2 regions of the Robinsoniella sp. genome follow, and region 2 is predicted to be linked to the other one. Evidence: riboswitches for the same ligand, from Rfam matches in the RefSeq annotation. Region 2 holds a riboswitch; the other holds the start of a gene.
What was found. A riboswitch is a leader RNA that binds a small molecule or an ion and turns the genes downstream of it on or off. The one in region 2 is predicted to bind lysine.

Region 1: it holds a riboswitch for lysine, as region 2 does, so the genes downstream of both, dapA (4-hydroxy-tetrahydrodipicolinate synthase) here and ACH2DQ_RS04775 (Na+/H+ antiporter NhaC family protein) in region 2, are expected to answer to the same signal.

Annotation. Positions count from the first base shown of each region.
Region 1 is NZ_JAWYAJ010000545.1:8,140-28,541, reverse strand. Features, by position in the region: partial or broken gene typA (translational GTPase TypA) at 1-955, opposite strand, end outside; gene ACH2DQ_RS27185 (single-stranded DNA-binding protein) at 1,192-1,818, shown strand; gene ACH2DQ_RS27180 (cob(I)yrinic acid a,c-diamide adenosyltransferase) at 1,917-2,420, shown strand; lysine riboswitch at 2,460-2,637, shown strand; gene dapA (4-hydroxy-tetrahydrodipicolinate synthase) at 2,706-3,596, shown strand; gene dapB (4-hydroxy-tetrahydrodipicolinate reductase) at 3,616-4,377, shown strand; gene ACH2DQ_RS27165 (fructose-1,6-bisphosphatase) at 4,580-6,523, shown strand; gene ACH2DQ_RS27160 (extracellular solute-binding protein) at 6,752-8,128, shown strand; gene ACH2DQ_RS27155 (carbohydrate ABC transporter permease) at 8,188-9,075, shown strand; gene ACH2DQ_RS27150 (sugar ABC transporter permease) at 9,075-9,920, shown strand; gene ACH2DQ_RS27145 (glycoside hydrolase family 13 protein) at 9,930-11,729, shown strand; gene ACH2DQ_RS27140 (alpha-amylase family glycosyl hydrolase) at 11,817-13,805, opposite strand; gene ACH2DQ_RS27135 (LacI family DNA-binding transcriptional regulator) at 14,012-15,037, shown strand; gene cooS (anaerobic carbon-monoxide dehydrogenase catalytic subunit) at 15,157-17,046, shown strand; gene ACH2DQ_RS27125 (4Fe-4S dicluster domain-containing protein) at 17,061-17,504, shown strand; gene ACH2DQ_RS27120 (NAD(P)/FAD-dependent oxidoreductase) at 17,508-18,743, shown strand; gene rd (rubredoxin) at 18,816-18,977, shown strand; gene ACH2DQ_RS27110 (hypothetical protein) at 19,271-20,329, shown strand.
Region 2 is NZ_JAWYAJ010000095.1:451-6,170, forward strand. Features, by position in the region: gene ACH2DQ_RS04760 (MFS transporter) at 103-1,344, shown strand; gene ACH2DQ_RS04765 (winged helix-turn-helix domain-containing protein) at 1,726-2,907, shown strand; gene ACH2DQ_RS04770 (hypothetical protein) at 2,940-3,509, shown strand; lysine riboswitch at 3,593-3,764, shown strand; gene ACH2DQ_RS04775 (Na+/H+ antiporter NhaC family protein) at 3,863-5,470, shown strand.

The DNA of each region.
Region 1 (20,402 bases), on a different contig from region 2:
GTCATTTACCATGAAATGCATAGCGATGGTCGGTTCGGAAATTTTCTGGAATGGGATAGCATCTACATCTTCCTGTGCACAAAGAGTATCTCCGATATGAAGATCAGCGATTCCGGAAAATAGCAACAATCGACCCAATCGTAGCAGATTGAACTTCCACTTTATTCAGTCCGTCAAACTCATATAATTTACTGATTTTAACTTTTTTCTGTTTTTCTGGCTCATGGTGGTTGACCAAAACCACTTCTTGGTTTACTTTTATAGTACCACGGTCTACTTTACCTACACCAATACGTCCTACATATTCATTGTAGTCGATGGTACTGATTAATACCTGGGTAGGAGCCTCCGGATCACCTTCCGGAGCAGGGATGTAGTCTAAAATAGTTTCAAATAAAGGAGTCATATCCTTTGCTTCATCCGTCATATCCAGAACTGCGTGTCCTGCTTTAGCAGAAGCGTAGACAAATGGGCAGTCTAACTGCTCATCGGAAGCATCCAGATCCATAAATAATTCCAGGATTTCATCGATAACTTCATTTGGCCTTGCTTCCGGACGGTCGATTTTATTGATACAGACAATAACCGGGAGATTTAACTCAAGAGCTTTGCGCAGAACAAATTTTGTCTGTGGCATAGAACCCTCAAAAGCGTCAACAACAAGAACAACACCATTAACCATTTTTAGCACACGTTCCACTTCGCCGCCGAAGTCAGCATGTCCTGGTGTATCAATGATGTTTATTTTTGTACCTTTGTAAAAAACGGCTGTATTCTTGGATAAAATCGTAATGCCGCGTTCACGCTCGATATCGTTGGAATCCATGACACGTTCTGCGACTTCCTGATTGGCGCGGAATACACCACTTTGTTTTAACAGCTCATCAACTAATGTGGTCTTACCATGGTCAACGTGGGCGATGATGGCAATGTTACGAATATCTTCTCTTTTCATAAAATGATTTTCCTTCTTTCCATATAATGAACAAAATATAACTCATACAGTTTATCATATTTTTCCCAGATTACAAGGGGTTTTGTCGATTTTAAGGGACATTCATTGAGAATTTTAAAAAAAATAATGAAATTTTAAAAATTAGTGGTTCTAAAAGTGAATTCAGCCGAATAGATATATTAATATACAAAATACGAAAAGAGATACTTCGTAAGAAGAAGGGAGAACTATTATTCATGACAGATAAGATTATTGAAAACAATCAGGTATCCATTATTGGAGAAATTGCATCAGGCTTTACTTTCAGCCACGAGGTGTTTGGGGAGGGATTCTACATGTTAGACGTGCTGGTCAAAAGACTCAGCGATTCCCTGGACAGAATACCGGTGATGATTTCAGAGAGACTGATTGACGTGACACAGGATTACCAGGGAGAATACATACAGATCACGGGGCAGTTCCGCTCCTACAACAGACATGAAGAAAAAAAGAACAGGCTGGTGTTGTCCGTATTTGCCAGAGAGGTCACTTTCGTAGAAGAAGAAAATGACAAGGTGAAGACAAATCAGATATTCCTGGATGGCTTTATCTGTAAGCCGCCGGTATATCGTAAGACTCCGCTTGGAAGAGAAATATCCGATATGCTGGTTGCAGTCAACCGCCCATATGGAAAATCGGACTATATTCCCTGCATTTGCTGGGGAAGAAATGCAAGGTTTACTTCCGGTTTCTCCGTAGGTGGACATGTGCAGGTATGGGGCCGTATACAAAGCAGAGAGTACATGAAAAAACTGGAGGGAGATATTACTGAAAAAAGAATTGCTTATGAAGTGTCGGTAAGCAAGTTGGAATATATGGAATAAGTGTTGCATTCTTTATTTAACTGTAGTAAAATAATAAAACTGATAATGTAGTTAGGTATATGGCGGTTTAACCACCAGTCAGTTAAGTGAGGTGCGCTATGGATAAAGGTTCAGTACATATATTTTGTGGTGAAGGCAAGGGCAAAACGACTGCAGCTATCGGTCAGGGGATCCGTGCTGCCAGCCAGGGCAAATCTGTGATTGTTATTCAGTTTCTGAAGGGCAGGATGGTGGAAGAGATCAGCTTCCTGAAGCGTCTGGAACCGGAGATTAAGCTGTTTCGGTTTGAAAAATCAGATGAATCTTTTGATAGTCTGAGCGCAGAAGAAAAGGAAGAAGAGACACAGAACATTCGCAATGGAATGAATTTTGCAAAAAAGGTCCTGGTAACAGAAGGGTGCGAAGTCCTGATTTTAGACGAAGTACTGGGACTGTTGGAATATGGAATTGTGACAATTGATGATATCCGCACTTTGATTGAGGCTAAGGATGATGAGACAGAGCTAATCATGACCGGGATCTGCAACGGGCAGGAACTCTGGGACTGTGTCGATGAAGTGACGCAGATGTCAACGATTCATAAATTAGAAAACAATTGTTGACAAGGATTTTTAATGATGCTATAGTTAGAATAACTGAATAAGTTAGATAGAGGTTGCGTGTTTCATCAGTATAAAGTTGGATATGTTCAGGCATAGAGGAAGATTTTAGAAAGGGAAAGACGCCGAAAGGTGCGGTACCTGTAATCGTATTCTTGGGCATATGGCGAATAGGCATATGACTGTCATCATATTTTTATGATGGGGAGCTATCCAAAGAGAATTTTTTACGTAATCTTTAGGGGCAGGCTCTTTAGCCTGGCCCTATTTTTTAAGGAGGAAAAGCACATGGCAATATTTACAGGCGCAGGTGTGGCAATTGTTACACCGATGAAAGAAAATGGAGACGTTAACTTTGAAAAATTAGGAGAGATTCTGGAAGATCAGATCGCAAATGGAACAGATGCAATTGTTATCTGCGGCACGACCGGTGAATCTGCTACTTTAACTCATGAAGAGCATTTAGAAACAATTAAATATACCATCGATAAAGTGGCTAAAAGAATTCCGGTAATAGCTGGTACGGGCTCAAACTGTACGGATACAGCAGTGTATTTATCAGTTGAAGCCGAGAAATACGGGGCTGACGGACTTCTTCTGGTATCACCATATTATAATAAAGCGACACAAAAGGGATTGATCAAACACTATACAACCATTGCAAATGCAGTTAAGATTCCGATTATTTTATACAACGTGCCAAGCCGTACCGGATGTAACATTTTACCGGAAACCGTAGCGGAACTGGTAAGTAACGTGGAAAATATCGTTGGTATCAAAGAAGCAAGCGGGAATATTTCCCAGATTGCAAAGCTGATGCAGCTTACGGATGGAAAAATTGATTTGTATTCCGGAAACGACGATCAGGTAGTTCCGCTCTTATCGTTAGGCGGTAAAGGAGTTATTTCCGTATTATCCAACATTGCACCTCAGCAGACACACGACATGGTGGAAAAGTTCCTTCAGGGTGATATTGAAGGCAGCCGTAAGATCCAGCTGGACGCATTGCCATTGATTAATGCACTGTTTAGTGAAGTGAATCCGATCCCTGTTAAAAAGGCTATGAATCTGATGGGGATGGCAGTAGGACCCCTTCGCGGACCGTTAACGGAGATGGAAGATGCCAATGCAGAAAAATTGGCAAAAGAAATGGTGGATTTCGGATTAAAACTGTCATAAGCACAATAAGGAGTAACGTATGATAAAGATAATAATGCATGGCTGTAATGGTAAAATGGGTCAGGTGATCAGCCAGATCGTAAAGGATGATCCCAATGCTCAGATTGCAGCCGGAATAGATATTGTAGACATCAGAGATAATGGATATCCGGTTTTTACAAATATCAGGGAATGTGACGTGCAGGCAGATGTTGTGATTGATTTTGCATCAGCCAAGGCTGAGGATGCACTCCTGGATTTTTGTAAGGAACGCAACCTTCCGGTGGTTGTCTGTACGACTGGTCTTTCAGAAGACCAGATTGCAAGAGTTAAGGAAACCAGCAAAGTGGTGGCGGTTCTAAAATCTGCAAACATGTCTCTTGGAGTAAATACCCTTTTGAAACTGCTGCAGGATGCTGCAAAGGTACTGGCGCCTGCCGGATTCGATATGGAAATCGTGGAGAAGCATCATAAACATAAAGTGGATGCTCCCAGCGGAACGGCACTTGCTATGGCCGACAGTATGAATGAAGCTTTGGGAAATCAGTATACCTACAAATTTGACAGAAGCCAGGAACGTAAAGAGCGGGATGCAAAAGAAATCGGTATTTCCGCTGTACGAGGAGGCAATATTGTAGGTGAACATGAGGTTTTTTTCGCAGGAACGGATGAAGTGATTGAGTTTAAGCATACGGCTTATTCCAAAGCGATATTTGCAAAAGGTGCTGTGGAGGCTGCTAAATTTCTGGCTGGCAAAGAACCGGGATTCTATGATATGAGCGATGTAATAGCAGCAAAATAAATGTAGTAATGATCTGAACCCCGTAGCAGTCTGCGGGGTTTTTAATCCCAGAGCCTTTTGTGGAGCCGTCAAAGCATAGCGTGTTACGTGACGCACAGCTGTCAGAAATCAATGTAAAACACGCTCTGTCAGACTGACCTTGTCGTACGGCCCTGGGGAATATAGGAGCAAGGGGGATAATTTTGTGGAACAGGATTATGAAATGAGATATTTAAAAAGTCTTGCTAAGCTCTATCCGACGATAGCAGCAGCTTCAACGGAAATTATTAACCTCCAGTCCATTTTGAACCTGCCAAAGGGAACGGAACATTTTTTGACAGACATTCATGGAGAATATGAACAGTTTCTTCATGTGCTGAAAAATGGCTCCGGGTCTGTCCGCAGGAAAATTGATGAAGAATTTGGTAATACCTTAAGTAGCCGGGATAAAAAAAGCCTGGCTACTTTAATTTATTATCCGAAGCTCAAATTGGAACTGGTGGAGAAGACGGAAGATAATCTGGAAGACTGGTATAAGATTACCCTGCACAGGCTGATACAGATCTGTAAGCGTGTGGCATCCAAATATACCAGATCAAAGGTACGTAAGGCATTGCCCAAGGACTTCTCCTATGTAATTGAGGAGCTGATTACGGAAAAAGAAGAGGTACAGGATAAAGAAGCCTACTATAATTCAATCCTGAATACGATTATTCGGATTGGAAGTGCAAAGGAAATGATAATTGCCCTGAGTAATCTCATTCAGCGGCTGGTTATTGACCATATTCATATTGTGGGAGACATATTCGACAGGGGGCCAGGACCTCATATCATTATGGACAGGCTGATGACCTATCATTCTGTGGATATCCAGTGGGGAAATCACGATGTCGTGTGGATGGGTGCGGCGGCTGGACATAAAGCCAGTATTGCAAATGTCATCCGTATAGCGGCGCGCTATGGGAATCTGGATATGCTGGAAGAAGGGTATGGAATCAATCTGATTCCCCTTGCAAACTTTGCCATGAACACTTACGGGAATGATAAGTGCAGCTGTTTTAAGATTAATTATGATAAGGAAGAATATAATACCAAGGATCTGGAATGGGACTGCAGAATGCAGAAGGCAATAGCGATTATTCAGTTCAAGCTGGAAAGCCAGGTTATCATGCGCCGCCCGGAATTTGAGATGGAAGACAGGCTTTTGCTGGATAAGATTGATTATGAAGCGGGTACGATTCAACTGGAAGGCAAGGTTTATCCATTATCTGATACGAATTTCCCAACGGTAGACCCTAAGAATCCTTATGAACTCTCGGCTGCGGAAAAAGAGGTTATGGACCGCCTGCAATCTGCCTTTATGAAATGTGAAAAGCTCCAAAAGCATGTGAGATTCTTGTTTTCCCATGGAAGTTTATATAAAATCTTCAATTCCAATCTGCTATATCACGGATGCATGCCGCTAAACGAAGACGGCAGCTTTAAAAAGGTAAAGGTTTTTGGAACGGAATACAGCGGAAAAGCGCTTTATGATATTTTAGAGATTTATGCAAGAAAGGGTTATTATTCCATATTGGATAAAGAGGAACGGGAAAAGGGGCAGGATATTCTCTGGTATATCTGGAGCAATGGGAATTCTCCTGTTTTCGGAAAAGATAAAATGACCACCTTTGAACGTTATCTGATTAAGGACAAAGAAACCCATCATGAAGAAAAAAATCCGTATTACCGCTATATTGAGAAAGAAGAGACGGTCAACCGCATTCTGGAAGAGTTCGGACTGGATATGAACCAGTCACATATAATTAATGGGCATATGCCGGTGCAGCTTTCCAAGGGAGAGACACCTGTGAAATGCAATGGCAAGCTGTTGATTATTGACGGAGGATTTTCCAAGGCATACCAGAAGGTGACCGGAATTGCAGGTTATACCCTGGTCTATAATTCTTATGGACTTCGTCTGGTAGCACATGATCCATTTACTTCTATGGAGGATGCGATTGCAAAAGAGACAGATATACATTCTGAGAGTATGGTCGTAGAGCAGATGATGCGGCGCAGGCTGGTTGCGGATACGGATATTGGTAAAGAACTGCAGCAGACGATCAAGGAACTGGAAAGCCTGCTGTCAGCATACCGGCATGGAATTATTACAGAAAAGATTTAGAATTGCCGGTTTTGACAAAATGGAGCTTCGCTTTTAGGCGTAAGCTCCATTTTTTATTTGTAGTGTTGTTAATAATTAAGTAAAACGCTTTCTCTATTTTATCTGTGATTTTGTACAGAAAATATTGATGTATACTCGTTATTATGATAAAAATAACATATAAAACAGAGCAAATGAGTTGATTTAAATGGAGACTAGTGAAAACAGTTTCCCAAAAGGAGGTAAATCATGAAAAGAGGGTTAAGTGTAATTTTATGTGCTGCTATGGTATCAGGTATATTGGCAGGATGCAGTTCCGTCAACAGTAATACGAGTGAACAGCAAAATGTGAATACGGACAATAAGGAAAGTACGGAGAACGGGGTAAGCTCAGAGAATAAGGCAGGAACAGAGAATGAAGAAAGTACGGAGAATAAGGTAGGAACAGAGAATGCGGAAAGTACAGAAAATAAGGAAAATACAGAAAAAATGGAATCCTCCAGCGTGAAAATCTGGCACGACGGGGATGAGGCTATCATGAAGACAATTCAGGATACCGTCAATAAAACCCTGGAAAAGGATCAGATAAACGTAGCATTTGAAAAGAAAACAGGATTGACGGATCAGATCAAGTTATATGGCAACGATGCTGAAAATGGACCGGATATGTATCTGTATGCACATGATTCTCTGGGAACTTTTGTTGAAATGGGAGTTCTGGCGCCTATTACGGATGTGATTGGTGAAGAAGAACTGCAGAATCTTCTGCCAATGACGGTGGACGCCGGTGTGTATAAAGAAAAGCAGTATCTTCTGCCCGTTTATTTTGAAACACTTCTGCTGATGTACAATAAGGATCTGTGGCAGGGAGAGATCCCGGATACTACGGAGGGGATTTATGACTACATGAAAGCAAATACAGATACGGCAAATGGTACTTATGCATTAGTGAACCAACATTCTACCGCGTATAATGTTTCTCCGTTCATCAATGGGTTTGGCGGTTATATCATCAATGAAAAAGGGGAACCGGGATTAAATGTCAAAGAGACGAAAGAAGCAATTTCCTATCATAAAAAGTTTGCGGACCTGGAAGCGGATGGAGATTATAATACGGTGACGACACTATTTAATGATAAAAAAGCGGCAGCGATTATTGGCGGACCCTGGCTGGTTTCCGGAATCAAAGATGCAGGAATTAATTTAGGCATCAAGTCGTTATCGGATATCAAATTGCCAAATGGAAAAGCGCTGGCACCTTATGCCGGGATTCAGGGGGTAGGCGTCATGGCACATGCGGTCAATGATAAGAAAGATGTGATACAAAAAGTCCTGACGGCAATGCTGGATGTGAATCTGGGGATTGCTTTAGCGAAGGATTCTAACTGCGCGCCTGCTAACGAAAAGGCTTATGATGATCCTGATGTAGCGGGCAATGAAATGATTGCGGCGATGAAAAAGACGGCTCAGACTGCACAGCCCATGCCGAATATTCCGGAGATGAGCGTAATGTGGGGACCGGCAGAATCGCTTCTGGCAGCAGTAAATAAGTCTGGCGAAGATGTAGACCAGGCAGCAGATCAATACCAAAAAGAAGCGGAGTCCGCTATTTCTGATATGAAATAAATGCAGAGTGGGCAGTGATGTCCACTCTCTTCAAACATGTTCTAAAAAAGGAGTCAGAGATGAATAAAAAGAGAAAATTACTGCCGTGGCTGTACTGTACTCCGGCAGTAATCTTAATTGGAGCCATTGTCATCTTTCCAATTTTATATACCGGTTATATATCCCTCACCAATATGAATCTGTATCATTGGTTTGATTTTAAATTTATAGGCTTAAAAAACTATGAGCGGGCATTGCTGAAAATTGATTCCGGATTTCTGTCCGCTCTTTTTACTACTATAATCTGGACTGTCCTGAATATGGTCATACAGGTTGGCGTGGCTTATCTCATCGCCCTGGGATTAAATGTGAAGGGCTTAAAGTTAAGCAGATTCTATAAAACGCTTTTGATGTTCCACTGGGCAATGCCGGCATATGTTTCCATCCTTTTATGGCGGGTGGGGATGTTTAATACAGAGTTCGGGTTATTTAATAAGGTACTGTCAGCTCTGGGGATGCCGAAAGTGGAATTCCTTTCCCAAAATGTTCCGGCATTTATGTCCAGCATGGTTCTGAACCTGTGGATGGCACTGCCGTTTATGATAATGATGATTGATGGGGCGCTGCAGAGTATTGATCAGAGCTATTATGAAAGCGCAAAGTTAGACGGTGCGGGGCCGTTTAAACGAAATATTTATATCACGATTCCGGTATTAAAACCAATTATGGCACCTGCTGTAATTATGACCACCTTTACTACCTTTAAGCAGTTCGATATCATCTATCTGCTGACCAAGCAAAAAGGCTCATTATCCGGTGCAACACTGGATACCATTATAACTTATGCCCATGAAAATGCTTTTGTTTCCAATAATTATGGGCTTTCTTCCGCTGTATCAATCATTATATTTGGATTTATCATACTGTTTTCATTTTTTACAAATCGTGGATTGAAGGAGGAACTATAATGGGCAGACGTAAAATAAAAAATTTACTTGGATTAACCGTCCTGAATCTGGTTTTTATCGTTTTGTGCTTAATCGGGCTTATTCCAATTCTATATGCCCTGTCTCTTTCCTTTAGTAATGGTTCTTCGGCACTTTCTTCGGGACAGTTTTTTATCCCTCAGGAGTTTACCTGGGAGAACTATCGCTCAATATTGGTAAATGAGCCGTTTTTACTGTGGCTGAAGAATTCGGTTGTACTAAGTGTGGGAACAATGATTTTAGCAATGGGAACGGCGGTAACGGCATCCTACTCCTTTTCCCGGTTCCGTTATAAAGGAAGAAAACAGATCTTACGGCTGCTTTTACTGTTGAATGCTTTTCCCCAGATTCTTTCCATGTTTGCAATTTTCCGACTGTTTAAGACGTTCCATCTGCTGAATTCTAATATCGGTCTTGTCATTATTTATGCAGGATCCATGTGCATTTTTGCTATCTGGAATATGAAAGGGTACTTTGATACCATACCGGTGGAGATTGAAGAGGCATCTAAGATTGATGGCGCCAGTAATTTTCAGTTACTGTACCGGATTGTACTGCCATTGGCAAGACCCGCTATAATTGTGACTGCGGTAATGGTTTTAATTTTCGTGTGGAATGAATATCTCTTTGCTACCACATTTATGATGAATGCGGATCATTATACCCTGGCAGGCGGATTGTATCAGCTGCAGTCAAGTGATTACAGCAGAAGCTGGCCTTTGTTTTCGGCGGCAGCTATTCTTGTATCTATTCCAATTTTAGTCGTTTTCTTCTGTATACAAAAATATATGATATCCGGGTTGACAGCCGGAGGTGTGAAAGGTTAGGTGGTTCAAATGGAGAAAAGTGCAATTTTACATATCCCCCAGTCTGAATACGCATTTGTAAGAAGCGGGAATGTCCTGACAATCAGGCTGAGGGCAAAAGCAGGGGACTTAACGGGGTGCTCCCTTTACTATGCAGACCGGGCAGACATGCATACACCGGTGGAGTTTGCATATCTGCCCATGAGAATGGTTCTCAGGGATGCACTTCATGATTATTATGAAGTGACATTTCAAAGCCCATATGAGAGAGTTTGTTATTATTTCAAATTGGAAAAACAAATGGAGTGGATCTATTATTACGGGGACCGTTTTACCAGGGAATTAGCCGATCTGGATATCCATGGGCAGATTGTGGAAGGGCGCAGTGAGTATTACCAATATCCCTATATGCTGCGTCAGGAAGAACAACAGATCCCGGAATGGTTTCAAAACGCAGTGGTTTATAATATTTTCCCGGACAGCTTTGCTAATGAAAAAGAAAATTTGAAAATACAAAGCCATGATATTCTTACGGAAAGCGGAAACAGAAGTAAAAACAGGCTGGGGGGAACCATCAAAGGTATCCTGATGAATTTGGACTATATACAGGATATGGGATTTAACTGCATTTATCTGAATCCTATTTTCGCAGCAGGCGAGTATCATAAATATGATATCTGGGATTACTATCATGTAGATCCCTGCCTGGGTACGGACGAAGAATTTGGCTGTCTTGCGGAAGAAGTGCACAGACGTGGCATGCATTTGATTATAGATGGTGTGTTTAACCACTGCAGCTGGCATTTTTTTGCCTTTGAGGATGTGGTGCGAAATGGAGAAAACTCCGTATATAAAGATTGGTTTTATGATTTGGAAATTCCGGTTGTACGCCCGGAAGATGAAGAGTTGCCAAACTATGCCTGCTTTGCATATGAGAAAAAAATGCCTAAGCTCAATACAGCTAATAAGGAAGTACAGCAGTATTTTGCAGATGTAAGCCGCTATTGGATAGAAAAATATCACATAGACGGGTGGCGGCTGGATGTGGCAAATGAGGTATCCAAAGAATTTTGGCGTCATTTTCGACAGGCAGCAAGAGCCATAAATCCGGAAATAGTCCTGATTGGCGAAGTATGGGAAAATGCCCGGGTATGGCTAAAAGGCGATATGTTTGACTCTGTTATGAATTATAAATTCCGGGGGCTTTGCCGCGACTTTTTTGCATTGGGAAAGATGGATGGCGAAACCTTTGCTTCTTCTATGGCAAAGATGTATTACCGTTATCCGGATCATGTATCGGACTGCCAGCTGAATCTCCTTGACAGCCATGATGTGCCGCGTTTCCTTTCGTTGTGCGGCGGTGATCTAAAGAAATGGAAGCTGGCATTCCTGGTATTGGCATTTTATCCCGGAATACCAAGTTTATTTTATGGAGATGAAAAAGGAATTGAAGGAATTAAGGAGTTTGCATATCGAAGTCCTATGAAGTGGGAGGAAAGGAATGAGACAGCTGCATTTGTAAAAGAAGTCATGAAGATCAGAAAGAAGTATGTTAAAAGCGGCATGAAAGGAAGACTATATGTGCCGGAGAACCAGAAGAACCTGCTGATACTAGAGCGAAGAGATAAAAATGATGTAATAGAGATTCAAATGAATACTGGGGTAGATTTATGTGGAATGGATTTGAGTGGGATGGATTTGAGTGGGATGGATTTATGCGGTATGGAAGAGAAGGAAGAAAGCACAGTTCTGTACGGGGAAGGGATATCAGAGGAAAGCATTGGGGCTTCCGGCTTTGTGATCATATACCGAAAGGAAACTTCTGAGTAATCAGGTAATAAATACGGCAGCGTGGAATCCACGCTGCCATTTATAAACCAATAGTCTGATCCCAAATAACAAACAGTTTTTTTAAAATTACCAGTTTATTTCTACATTCCCCTCATTTGCAGGAACCGTATATGTGTGATTGTTTCCGTTCTGCCAGGTTACCTTGCCATTGCTGTCTTTACGGATAGCTTTAAACTCAATGGTTTGCCCTACTGGAAGGTAAGCGGTCAATGTCCAGGTGGGATAGTTGGGGCAGGTTGCAGGTCCGGCTGCCAGATTCGTATTCCAATTACCCAGTTCCGGCGTATTGCCGGCAATATAAATATTTTCACCCCAGGCTGTGGCCGCGTTGTGTATGGTAAAGGTAACTTTTGACAACTGGGAAGAGGCTGGATCCGGGGCGTAAATTTTGGACTGGTTTCCGTTTAACGTAATGGTTACTTTCCTATCACTGCTGACAGCTATGCGGTCGTTTTCATCCAGCGTGTTCACCAACACGGTACCTGGTGCCAGGGTGCTCTCAGCACGGACCGACATCGTGACAGTTTCTGCGCCCTCTGCATTGCGAAAAGCGCAGATCAGTTCCTGGCCTTCATTTTCACCGCTGTCTATTCTTCTGGAAAATGCATAGAAATGAGTGGATGTCCACATTTCACGCTGAGTTCCATCCTGAAGAGCCGGATACTGTCTGCGCAGGCTGTTTAAGCGGGCGATGAGCTGATAGGTGTCGGTGTCAGTGTTGAAATAATCGTTGATTACATTGCCGTCAGCGTCTTTTGTCACCATGGACCATCGGTTCCAGGTATCCGCAATGCCATCAATCAGCTGTCCATTTGCATTTCCGCGGTTTTGTTCCGTTCCCTGGAATACGACCGGTATACCCCGGGCGGTAAACAGGAAGGTCAGGGCATTTTGCAGTTTGCTTATATCCCCTCCGGCTTCCGTTAAGAAGCGGTTTCTGTCATGGTTATCAATAAAAGTTACCATGTCGTTTGCATGGGTGCCGTATAAATAATCCTGGTCAAAGATGGACTGCAGAGATATTTCGGAGGTGTTGTTGAAGTTCTGTCCCTTTGCAAAATCATTGACAATAGCTTGGAACAGAGGAAAATCCAACATACCGGTTTCTCCGTTATCACCAACCCAGTCCTTGATGAAATTTACATCCATATCAAAATTTTCACCGAAAGTGGCCACATTTAACAGGTTCTGAAGTTCGTTAATATCGGAAGGATACATACATTTAGCCGCATCCACACGTGCCGCATCCGCTCCGGTTTCATCAAACCAGTTTTTGATAGAACCAAACATAGCGGCTTTTGCATCCGGGTTGTGATAGTCGATGTCATCCAGGCCGCCCAGATCATGGTCTTCCAGCATCTGCGTACTTTCCGGGGTATGGGGCAGTTCTTTTGAAAAATCAATATCCCCAAGATTGTGGTACCAGCTTATGTTGTCAAAAGGAGCCGCGGGTTTTAGCTGGGTACCCTCTTTTAAACCGGTATCGGTAAGATAATGGGCATCGCTTCCGGTTCCCTGAAGATAATCTCCCACATGGTTTGGCACAATATCGAAAATTACTTTGATATCATTCTGATGACAGAGATCTACCAGTTCTTTCAGCTTTGCTTTACTGGCATCCGGATCTTCCGTACCGAAATACCGGCTTGCCCTGTTGGGATCAAATACATTGTAGCCGTGATAGGCGGTCGGCCACTGTTTGCCGGATGCATCCGGCACGCCCCAAAGCTGTGGATCTGAAACCGGGGAAATCCAAATGGCGGTGTAGCCCATCCCTTTTATGTAGGGTATTTTTTCTATAATACCCTGCCAGTCACCGCCATGCATATACCGGAAATCATCCTGGCTGTTTTCGGTATAACGAAAGGCTTCACCGGCTGCATTATTCCCTGAGTCACCGTCATAGAAACGGTCTACCATAATCTGATAGATGGATTCCCCCCTGAGGGATGTGGCGGCATAGGCATTCGCGGGCAACAATGTGACCGAAAGCAATATCATACATAAGAAACAAAATAGATAACGGCGCAGTTTTTTCATTTTACTTAATTTCATACTCTTCCTCCTTAAATGGGAAAACGATTTACTTGTTTGAAACTGAAAATAAAACAAATTGCTTAATCAACTCTTACATATCATGATATATATGTGAAATTATACTATATATTTTGTAATGATCAATATGATAATAGGTAAAATGATTGAATAAATTAGGAAAGCGCTTTAATATATAGATAAGATTGAGCACAGGAGGTGCATTTATGAAAATAACAATAAAAGATGTTGCAAGAGAGGCCGGTGTTTCCATTTCAACGGTTTCCAAAGTAATCAATGATGCTCCCACGATTTCGGATGCCACAAAAGACCGTGTGAAGGAGATCATGGAAAGACTGCATTACCATCCAAATTCCCAGGCAAGTAATTTTGCAAGGCAAAAAACAAACAATATCATATTCCTTACTAAGTTAGAGCCGGGCATTGCGTTCTCCAATCCCCACATGTTCGAAATAATGTGCGGGGTTCAGAAGATACTTGGAGCTAAGTCCTATAATATGAGCTTTACAGGAGCTGTCAGTAAAGAAGAAGCACTTTCCATTGCAAAAGACGCCATAGCCAGAAAACGTGCTGATGGAATTGTGGTTCACGGTTCCGCCACATCAAAAGAACTGGCGGAATTACTGGTAATTGAAGCATTTCCTCACATATTAATTGGAAAACCCAGGTTTAGAAGTGCGGTGTGCTGGATTGATATCAATAACTGCATCTCAGGAGAAATGGCGGCAACTCATCTGGCTGAGTATGGTTATACCAAAATTGCATTTGTGGGTGGGAGAAAAGAAGACGAGATCTCCACAGACAGACTGCTGGGCTTTACTTCAGCCATGAGAGATAATGGTCTTGGCGTGCCGGAGCATTTTATCAAACACGGAACCTATACCAAGGAAAGCGGTTATCTTCTTACATTGGAATTATTGGATGCACCCGAGAGACCGGAAGCGATTATCTGCGAAAATGACAAGATTGCTTATGGTGTCATGCGGGCGCTGGATGAGCAGAAAGTTCTGGTGCCGGGGCAGATGTCCGTCATTTCCTTTGATGATTTCCCTTTATCCCATATGATCGAGCCGCCTATGACGGTAGTGGATATTGATGTATACGACATGGGGATTCAGGCGGGGAAACTTTTGCTCCAGAAAATCAGACACCCGCTGCTTCAGGTTCAGTATTATACGACCCTTCCCAAATTGGTAGTCCGGGAAACCACATGCAGGAAAAAGATATTCTAAAAATTTGATAAAAATTTATCAATACCCTCTTCACAAATGAAAATTTTCATGTTATAGTATCAATAACAGTTATTGATATCAAATGAATTTATAAGCATACATTAAAGGAGGATATTTTCATGTCAAATTGTAGTTCCTGTTTCAGCTGCAACACCTGCAAAAGTGCAGACAAACCTTTGGAGGCTTTTATTAAGACATTACCTATGGAGACATCTCATCACAGGGTTGAATCCCAGTCTACAAAATGCGGTTTTGGACTGCAGGGCGTCTGTTGCCGTCTCTGTGCCAACGGACCCTGCAGAATTACACCGAAATCTCCAAGAGGTATCTGTGGTGCAGATGCGGATACCATTGTTACCAGGAATTTCTTAAGGGCTGTGGCAGCAGGAAGCGGATGTTATATCCATGTTGTGGAAAATACGGCGCTGAATCTTAAGAATACAGCTCTTGCAAAGGGTAAGATCCGTTCAGAAGCTTCCCTTCGGAATTTAGCTGAAGTACTTGGTATCGAAGGTGAAGATGTATATGATCTGGCAGTAAACGTTGCCGATGCAGTATTGGCTGATCTCTACAAACCGGAATATGTACAGATGGAATTAATTGAGAAACTGGCTTACAGCAAACGCCTTGACGCATGGAAAGCACTTGGAATTATGCCGGGCGGATCCAAGTCAGAAGTATTCTCAGGTGTAGTAAAATGTTCCACGAACCTGAATTCCGATCCTATGGATATGCTGGTTCACTGCCTGAAGCTGGGAGTTTCCACCGGTGTATATGGTCTGATGCTTACAAATCTGTTAAATGATATCCTGTTAGGGGAACCGGAAATTCGTTTTGCACCGGTGGGACTTAACGTAATTGACACGGATTATATCAATATTATGATTACCGGACACCAGCACTCCATGTTTACATATATCCAGGACCGTCTGATTGAAGAAGACGTAGTGGCGAAAGCGAAAGCAGTCGGCGCAAAAGGATTTAAACTGGTTGGCTGTACCTGCGTAGGCCAGGATCTTCAGCTTCGTGGTGCACATTATACAGAGATATTTGACGGCCATGCAGGCAATAACTATACAAGTGAAGCAATTCTGGCTACCGGAGGAATTGATGCGGTTCTTTCTGAATTCAACTGTACCCTGCCTGGCATTGAACCTATTTGTGAAGAACTTCAGATTAAGCAGATCTGTATTGATGATGTGGCGAAGAAGAGAAATGCAGAGCTGATTCCATTTAAATTTGAGAGCAGGGTAGAAGACGGGGACCGTATCATCGATGAAATTATTGCGGGATACGTTGCACGCCGCGGCAGCGTGGAAATGAATCTCCTTCCGGAACACGGAAATAAAAATACATTAACCGGCGTCAGCGAAATTTCCCTGAAAAAATTCCTGGGTGATTCCTGGAAGCCATTAATTGACTTAATTGTATCCGGAAAGATCAAAGGTGTGGCTGGCGTTGTAGGATGTTCCAGTGTTGCTTACGGACATGATACTTTAACGGTAGAGCTTACCAAAGAGCTGATTAAAAGAGATATTATTGTCCTTAGTGCTGGATGTTCTTCAGGCGGTATTGAGAACTGCGGACTGATGACACCGGAAGCAGCAGAGCTTGCAGGACCGAACTTAAAAGAAGTATGTAAATCCCTTGGAATTCCTCCGGTATTGAACTTTGGTCCATGCCTTGCTATCGGCAGACTGGAAATGGTGGCAACGGAGCTTGCAAAAGAAATCGGCATTGATATTCCACAGCTTCCACTGGTTTTATCTGCAGCACAGTGGCTGGAAGAGCAGGCGCTTGCAGACGGATGCTTTGGTCTTGCTCTGGGACTGCCCCTTCACCTTGGAGTACCTCCTTTCGTGACCGGAAGTTCACTGGTAACAAAAGTCCTGACAGAAGATATGAAAGCACTGACAGGCGGTCAGGTTATTATTGATGGAGATGCGAAATCATCCGCTGATACTTTGGAGAAAATCATAGAAGAAAAGAGAAGTGCTCTTAATATCTAGAAAGGTGGCGCCTTATGAAACGTATATTTGTAGACGCATCTAAATGTGACGGATGCAAGAACTGCAGCATTGCCTGTATGAATGCCCACCGTAAGACATCTGGTACCATCTATGACCTGTGCCTGACGGACCCGGAAAATGAATCCCGGAACTATATCTATAATGATGGAAAGGGCGGCTATACTCCGGTGTTCTGCCGCCACTGCGATGAGCCGGACTGTGTTGGTGCCTGCATGAGCGGAGCATTGGTGAAAAATCTGAAGACCGGGTTGGTGGATTACGACAGGGATAAATGTGCAGCATGTTATATGTGTGTAATGAACTGTAAATTCGGGGTGCCAAAGCCCGATTATTCTAGAACCTATATGATTAAATGTGATTTCTGTCAGGATAAAGCAGAAGGCCCGTCTTGTGTGGCAGCCTGTCCAAAGCAGGCAATCTTTGTAAAGGAGGTGTAACATATGGAGAGATTTGTAATCGTCGGAGCTGGTGCCGCAGGAATCAAAGCGGCAGAGCGTATCCGAAAAATGGAAGATGATGCGGAAATTACAATGATTTCCATTGATGACCAGGTTCATTCCCGCTGTATGCTGCACAAAGTCCTGGGCAAAGAGCGGACAGAAAAAGGAATTAATTTTGTTCCGGAGAATTTTTTTGAAGTAAACAAAATCCGTTTTATTGATACGGAAGCAGTAACCCAGGTGGATACAAAGAAGCAGGAAATAACGCTGTCCTGTGGAGCATTTGTACCATACGATAAGCTGCTTCTGGCAACCGGATCCTCTTATGTGGTACCGCCGATTCCTCATTTTCGGGAGGCAGATAATGTTTTTGGTTTCCGGGATTTAAGTGACGCAAGGGCAATAAAGGATGCCCTTGATACTTACGGGAAAAATGTATTTATTGTAGGTTCGGGATTGGTTGGACTGGATGCGGCGTCAGCATTGACCCACCTGGGAGCCAAGGTTACCATAGCAGAAATGGCTGACCGTGTAATGCCCCTTCAGACAGATGCTTATGCGGCAAGTGTCTATCAGGCGGCATTTGAAAAGGCGGGATGCAGCTTTAAACTTGGGGTTTCTGCAAATGATTCCGTGGTAGATGACAATGGAAATATCATAGCGGTTCAGCTGTCAAATGGTGAAAGTATCCCCTGTGATTTTATCATTGTGGCAGCAGGAGTCCGCCCAAAGGTGGATTTTCTAAAGGACAGCGGCATTGAAATAGAACGGGGAATCGGGGTAAATGAATTTTTACAAACGAATATTCCAAATGTCTATGCAGCAGGTGATGTGACAGGATTATCCGGTGTATGGCCGGATGCCATGGAGCAGGGAAAAACGGCAGCAATGAATATGTGCGGCGCAGTTCTGGAATATGAGAAACCGTATCCGTTCAAAAATACCAGTAATTTCTATGGAATAACAATGCTGTCCGTGGGTAAACTGGATGATAAAGAAGAAGGCGTTAAGATCTTTACCCAAAAGGGAAAAGGCAGCTATAAGAAAGCCTTTATTAAGGACGGAAAACTTCAGAGCATTCTGATCCAGGGAGATATTTCCAATACCGGTATCTATTTATACCTGATTCGGAAACAGATTCCCCTGGGAGATTTGTCAGAAAAGGTATTTAATTTGTCTTTTGCAGATTTTTATGGGTATAATGAAAATACCGGCGCGTACGAATTTGCTGGATAAATTTTAAAAATATGTTATAATACAGTTTATAGTTTTCAAAAGACTTACATTATTTAAAGGAGGTGAAACAACATGAAAAAATATATTTGCGAACCATGCGGATATGAATATGATCCCGAAATTGGTGATCCAGATGGCGGAATTGCTCCTGGAACAGCATTTGAAGATATTCCAGAAGACTGGGTTTGCCCAATCTGTGGTATGGGAAAAGATGTTTTCGTAGAAGCTGAATAATTTTATTTACAAAAGGTTACTTAGATATGCAAATACCCGCGTATGCTTCATCGCTGCCGGGGAAAGAAAAAGCTGCCACGCAGTACGGAGAAATAGAAAAATGCTCCGTTTCTGATGGCAGCTTTTTCTTAAGATAATCTAAATAAGTGATACAATTACGATGCAATACTGAAGAGTTTATAAATTTTTCCAGTAAAAGTTGCTTTTTGGTGTAGAAAGTTTTATAATGAAATGGATTATAAGGTGAAATCTGGTAATACTTATAATTGAGGAAAATTAAGGAGGAATAAATAATGAAGAGGATATCATTGTTTTTTGCAGCATTATTGGTTACGGTATCTTTAGCAGGATGCGGCGATAAAGATAAGGAAACAGAACCGCAGACACTGGCAGTGACCGAAGCTCCGACTACAGCACAGACGGAGACTCAGACACAGACTACAGAACCGCAGACAGAAAGCAGCACGGATAAGACAAGAGAATTAAACGGACTCGTGACAGGGGTGACAGCGGATTCCGTTGATATTCAGACAGCAAGGGGCAAGAAGCTTACATTTACAACAACAGGCGCACAGGTGCAGACAACGGCAGAGCTGAAGGTTGGTAGCCAGATTACCATCCTGTACAAAGGCAAAGTAGTGGACACAGATACATCGGGAGCAAAGGTATCTGGCATAAAAGACATGGATGCAAGCGCTGAGAAGATTACGGAAGGTGAGCCAATTGTATCAGAAACAGCTGATCCGAATGCAACCGGAGGAACATTAAACGGAACAATTTCTGACATTACCGGAGAAAGAATTGTAATTCTTGGTGATGACGGAGATTCCTATTATTTTACACATGACAAATGTAAAATGGTACTTGGAAATGGTATTCAGGATACAAATTATGTATCAGTAAAATTCACAGGCGATGTATATGGTCCGGAAATTGTACCGGCGGTAGAGATTACCGACAATACAACAAATTCAGCGCCACAGACGGAGAACAGTACGAAAGTAACAGGAACTATTACAGCTGTTACAATGAGCACCCTTTCTATTTCAGCAGATGATGGACAAGAGTTAACATTTACCATCACAGGAGTTCCGGTAAATATCACGGGAGGCCTGATGGTTGGCGAAACAGTTGGCATTAACTACACAGGTGATGTAAGCAGTGCTAAGGTTACATCGATTACCGATACCACCGGCGGCAGCGCCAGTACAGATGCAGGAAGCAACAATGCAGAGACAAATGCGAATACAGATTCAAGTGCTTCTTCCGAATCAAACGCAACAACCGAGTCTAATGCATCAGATGCAGGACAAGGTGAAAATAATAATGCAGATGTGAATGCTGCACAGTAGTAAGAATGATTTTCAGACAAGCTCTGGTACAATAGATACCTGCTGTACCGGATTGGTTGATGATTTAAAGGGG
Region 2 (5,720 bases):
TTAACCATCCACTTTGCCACCAATGTTTTGTAATTTGATATAATCCAATATGCTAAAAGAAAACATAAGAAGGAAAGCCTATAATGGAAAGGATATTTAGTTATGACAATAAAGACATCTGAAAAGTGGAAATCAAAAACTTTATTATTTTTAATCAGCCAATGCATTACATTATTTGGATCATCACTTGTGCAATTTGCAATTATCTGGTATGTAACTTTCGAGACATCCTCAGGTATCTGGATGACCGTTTTAACGTTGTGTTCTTATTTGCCACAAATGTTAATTTCTTTTTTTGCAGGAGTATGGACTGACCGTTTTAACCGTAAAATGCTAATTAATATTGCGGATGCCGTTATAGCGTTAGCCAGCTTATTTCTTGCACTATTTGTTTTGTCAGGTAATCAGGAGAAATATATATTAATTGGGATTGTCGTTGTGTCTGTCATACGATCGTTAGGCGCTGGGGTGCAGACTCCTGCAGTAAATGCAATGCTGCCACAATTGGTACCAGAAGATAAGCTCATGAAAATTAACGGAATTAACAGCAGTGTGCAATCAATGGTACAATTTGCAGCTCCGTTAGCAGCAGGAACAATTCTTGAATTGGGGAGCATTGATGGTATTCTGTTTATTGATGTAGGCACAGCAATGATTGGTATTTTTGTATTGTGTCTGCTAAAAATTCCAGAACATAATGAAGTAGGAATACAACGGAACAGTTCACTTATAGGTGATGTAAAAGCCGGAATTTCTTATATTATCAGGAATAAATTTATAGGAAGAACATTAATGATTTACGGTTTTTTTATCTTCTTAAGCGTACCATCCGGCTTTTTAACAGCACTTATGATAGAGAGATTGTTTGGGGCGAGTTATTTATATTTGTCGCTCAACGAAATGGCAGGATTTGCAGGAATGATGTTGGGAGGATTATTTATCGGTGTATGGGGAGGCTTTAAAAATCGCTGTAAATCCTTAGCATTCGGAGTTTTGTTCTATGGAGGATTCGCAGTGTGTCTGGGGTTATCGAAAGCATTCTTACTATTTACAGCGTTTATGTTTTTGATTAGTTTTTCGATTCCTTTTGTTCAGTCAGCATCTATGACTATTCTACAGGAAAAAGTAGAACAGGAAATGCAGGGAAGGGTATTCAGCTTCATGAATATCATGTTTTGCGGATGTATGCCATTAGGTATGGCTGTATTTGGTCCTCTTGCTGATTTAATTCCCATTGATTCTATGATGATTACTACAGGAAGTGTATTATTTATTTTTGCAATTCTGATATTTTTATCAAAAAGGTATTATCAACAGGGAATGTATATTGAAAAAAACCAGTAACAATGATACTATTAGAGAAATATAATTCGAACAAAGTTCTCAAATGATAAAAGATTATGTATCAAAAATATTTTTTAGTCATAGTTAGTTCTTTTTTGTAGGTTATTTATATTTAGAAATTGAAATTTAGTTTGTTATTATATTGGCTAACAAGTTGACACAATAGTTAATGATTGGAGAAGTGATGATGCGTATTGATCGCAGTTTTATAAATGAATATAGCCGAAGTATTAGATGGGTTGATCCGGAAATAAATGTGGCAGTTCCTGATAGGAATCCAATATTAGCTGTTCATGATCAGCAGGCGAAGTTGCTAAAGTATAGTGATTGTAATTTATAAGAAAATATAGGCAGAGTCATATACTCTTCTAGGAGAATACCATGATGGAATATATCCTTACCAGGAAACAAGCCCGATTATTCATACTGCTGAAACAGGGACTGATCGGCAATTATAAATTTAGCGGAAAGACAGGCATTCTGGAGTTTATTCGTCAGGCGGGGTGTATACAATTTGACCCGATTGATGTCTGCGGTAAAAATGCTGAATTAGTTTTATTGTCAAGAATTAAAGGGTTTGAAAAGCAGATGCTCTATGACTTGCTTTATTCAGAGCGTAGATTGGTGGATTATTTTGATAAGAATCTCTCTATATTTTTAGTTGAAGATTGGCCGTATTTTGCAAGGGAACGGCAGTATCATCAGTGTTTTGAACGGAGTAATGATGAAATATCAAAAGTATGTGAATTGATTAAACAGAAGATTGCAGAATTAGGGGCTGTTTGCTCAGCTGATTTAAATATGAATGAAAAAGTAGCCTGGTATTGGAGCGATACGAAGTTATCCAGAGCTGCGTTGGAACATATGTATTTTACTGGAGAACTGGCGATTCAATTTAAAAAAGGTAACATGAAATATTATAATTTAATCGAAAAATGTATTCCAATGAATATTTTATCGAGGCCGGATCCTTATACGAATGATTCGGAACATCAAAAATGGCGTGTTCTGAGACGGATACATGCTATTGGTTTACTTTGGAACCGGGCTTCAGATGCATGGCTTGGGATTGAACATTTAAAGTCAAAGGATAGAATGCAGATTTTTTCAGAGCTTTTAGAGGAAGAATGTATAATTGAGATCAGTGTAGATGATCTCGCAGAACCTCTATATTGCAGTGCAATGGATGAACACCTAATTACATATGTATTGAAGAATCCCCGGTTGAAAAAGAGATGTGAGTTCATGGCACCATTAGATAATATGCTCTGGGACAGAAAGCTTCTGAGAGAGTTGTTTGGTTTTGAATATAAGTGGGAAATATATACGCCTCAATCGGAGCGGAAATTTGGACATTATGTGTTGCCGATTCTGTATGGGGACCGTTTTGTGGGCAGGATCGAGGTAATCTATGACAAAAAGAAAAAAGAAGCAGATGTGAAAAATATATGGTATGAAGATGGGGTACGGTTAACGGCATCTATGTCAGCTGCAATAGAGAATGCGGTGAATCAGTTATCAGATTTTAACAAGAAAGAGATTGTATACTGCAGCAATGAATAACAAAAAAAGAGAAGAAAAGCAGGAAGAAGAGTATGAAAAAAAGAAAAGTTTTGAATATGATAGTATTGGTTTTATTTATGGCTGCGATATTGGTCAGCCTGATTGTGAATTTCGCAGTGGAACGGAAGCTGACATGGGCATGGTTTGTCGTTGGGGGATGTATAGTGGGATACTTGTCTGTGTGGGCATTGCTGTTGAGCGGTAAAAACCGGATTATGAAATTGTTGATCGTATGGAGTGTCACGTTAATTCCTTATTTGTATCTGATCGAGATTTGTTCCAATCTGTATCTGGAGAATCCTGAAAAATGGGCGGGGTCTTTTGGAGTGCCGGTCAGTATTTGCTGGCTTTTGGCTCTTTGGGTATTGTTTTTCATCCGGAAGTTTACGCATGCTAATGCTTGGCTTATGCTGGGGATCGGGACTTTATTATTTTTTGTGGCGGAGCGATTTACTAATGAGATGGTGGACAAACTGGCAGGCAGTAATGATTCCTGGAGGTTGTCAGAAGAATTTCCCATCATTTACTTTGCGGTAGCAGCTTGTTTTTTGATTATTGGGATTGTGACTGCTATTTGGAGATATAGCAGGAAGAATGCGTAAGAATGTCTGATTTTATAAGAAACCCTTTGCTTTTTGTGGAAAAAATGTTAGAATAGAAGCATATTACGAGACGAGAAATAAAATGAAATGATAGAGGTGCGGTATTCATCAGTATTCCGGGACAAATGGCAGGACAGCCGCTCTGGAAGAAAGGGAAAATCGCCGAAGAGTTATATTCCGGTCCGTGGAATTAGCTCTGGGACGCAGTAGAATATGCTGCGGACTGTCACTGACATGTGGAGCGCTATCTGAAATGGTATTGGTAAATCTGACCTTAAAATGACCATGAATGTATGTCCCCACGGAGACTGTCATTCATGGTTTTTTCTTGGAGGGAAAGAGAGGATTTACAAATGAGGATTACAAAACGAAGATTGTTGATGAGTATCAGCATGGTACTGATATTTACGGCATTGCTTCCCTTGACGGCTCTGGCTGCAGAAGAAGGGGCAGCAGAACCAGCCATGTATGCTACTTTTTGGGCACTGGTCCCACCTGTGGTAGCGATTGTTCTGGCACTGATCACAAAGGAAGTGTACAGTTCACTATTTTTGGGGATTTTGGTTGGAGGATTGTTCTATTCCGGATTTGGATTTGAAGGGACTGTGACACACATTTTTAATAATGGATTTATCAAGGTGTTATCGGATCCCTATAATGTGGGAATTTTGGTATTCCTGGTTATTCTGGGATGTATGGTCAGTCTGATGAACCGGGCAGGAGGTTCAGCTGCCTTTGGACGATGGGCGAGTAAACGAATTAAGACGAGAGTTGGTGCCCAGCTTGCAACTATTGTACTGGGAGTTTTGATTTTTATTGATGATTATTTTAACTGCCTGACCGTAGGAAGCGTTATGCGGCCGGTTACCGACCAGCATCAGGTGTCCAGGGCTAAGCTTGCATATTTGATTGATGCTACGGCGGCGCCGGTTTGTATCATTGCACCTATTTCATCCTGGGCAGCTGCAGTTACCGGATTTGTGGAAGGTGAGGATGGTTTTTCTATTTTTATCAGAGCAATTCCCTATAACTTTTATGCGCTGCTGACAATTGTTATGATGGTGGGACTTGTGCTGATGAAGGTAGATTTTGGGTCTATGGCGGTGCATGAAAAAAATGCACGGGAAGGTGATCTATTTTCTGCAGGTGACAAGATTGGAAATTTTGATGAAGATGATATTTCTAACCCACATGGTAGTGTGATGGATTTGCTGATTCCCATTTTATCTTTAATTGTCTGTTGTGTGATTGGAATGATTTATACAGGCGGGTTTTTTGAGGGGAAAGATTTTATTACTGCATTTTCCAATAGTGATGCTTCTGTGGGACTTGCACTGGGCAGCTTTTTTGGTATGGTGATTACGATTATTTTATATGGCATTCGTAAAGTACTGAAATTCAATGATTGTATGGCTTGCCTGCCGGATGGATTCAAAGCGATGGTACCTGCTATTTTAATTCTTACCTTTGCCTGGACGTTAAAATCCATGACTGACAGCCTGGGGGCAGCAGATTTTGTGGCAGAGGCTATGAAACAGTGTGCAGGAGATTTGATGAAGTTTCTGCCGGCGATTATTTTCCTGGTTGGTTGCGGGCTGGCTTTTGCAACCGGTACTTCCTGGGGGACATTTGGAATATTAATTCCAATTGTTGTTGCGGTATTTGAAAAATCAAATCCGGAACTGATGATTATCTCAATTTCTGCATGTATGGCGGGGGCTGTTTGCGGAGATCACTGTTCTCCGATCTCGGATACTACGATAATGGCATCAGCTGGAGCGAGGTGCAATCATGTTAATCATGTGACGACACAGCTGCCCTATGCAGTTACAGCAGCGGCTGTATCCTTCCTGACATATATATTAGCGGGATTTGTACAAAGTGCCTGGATTGCCCTTCCTTTTGGTATTGTGCTTATGCTTGGCGTTTTGTTTTTTGCCAGGTTGGTATCAAGGAATTAAGTGTAGGAGCAGAGAGGCATTTAGTTCAGAAGTAATCATTCATATTGAGAAAGAATCATTTATATTAAGGATGAATCATTCATATTAAGAAAGAATCATTTATATGAAAGAAAGCCGTTGTAAAAATTTAGATACTGACTTGCACAGGGATGCATTCCCATGGAAAATAGGTCCGTGCCAGTCTTTGGAATAAATTTTACAACGGCTTTTTTATCAGAACATACATACGGAAAATTTCCTTGCGTTTGTG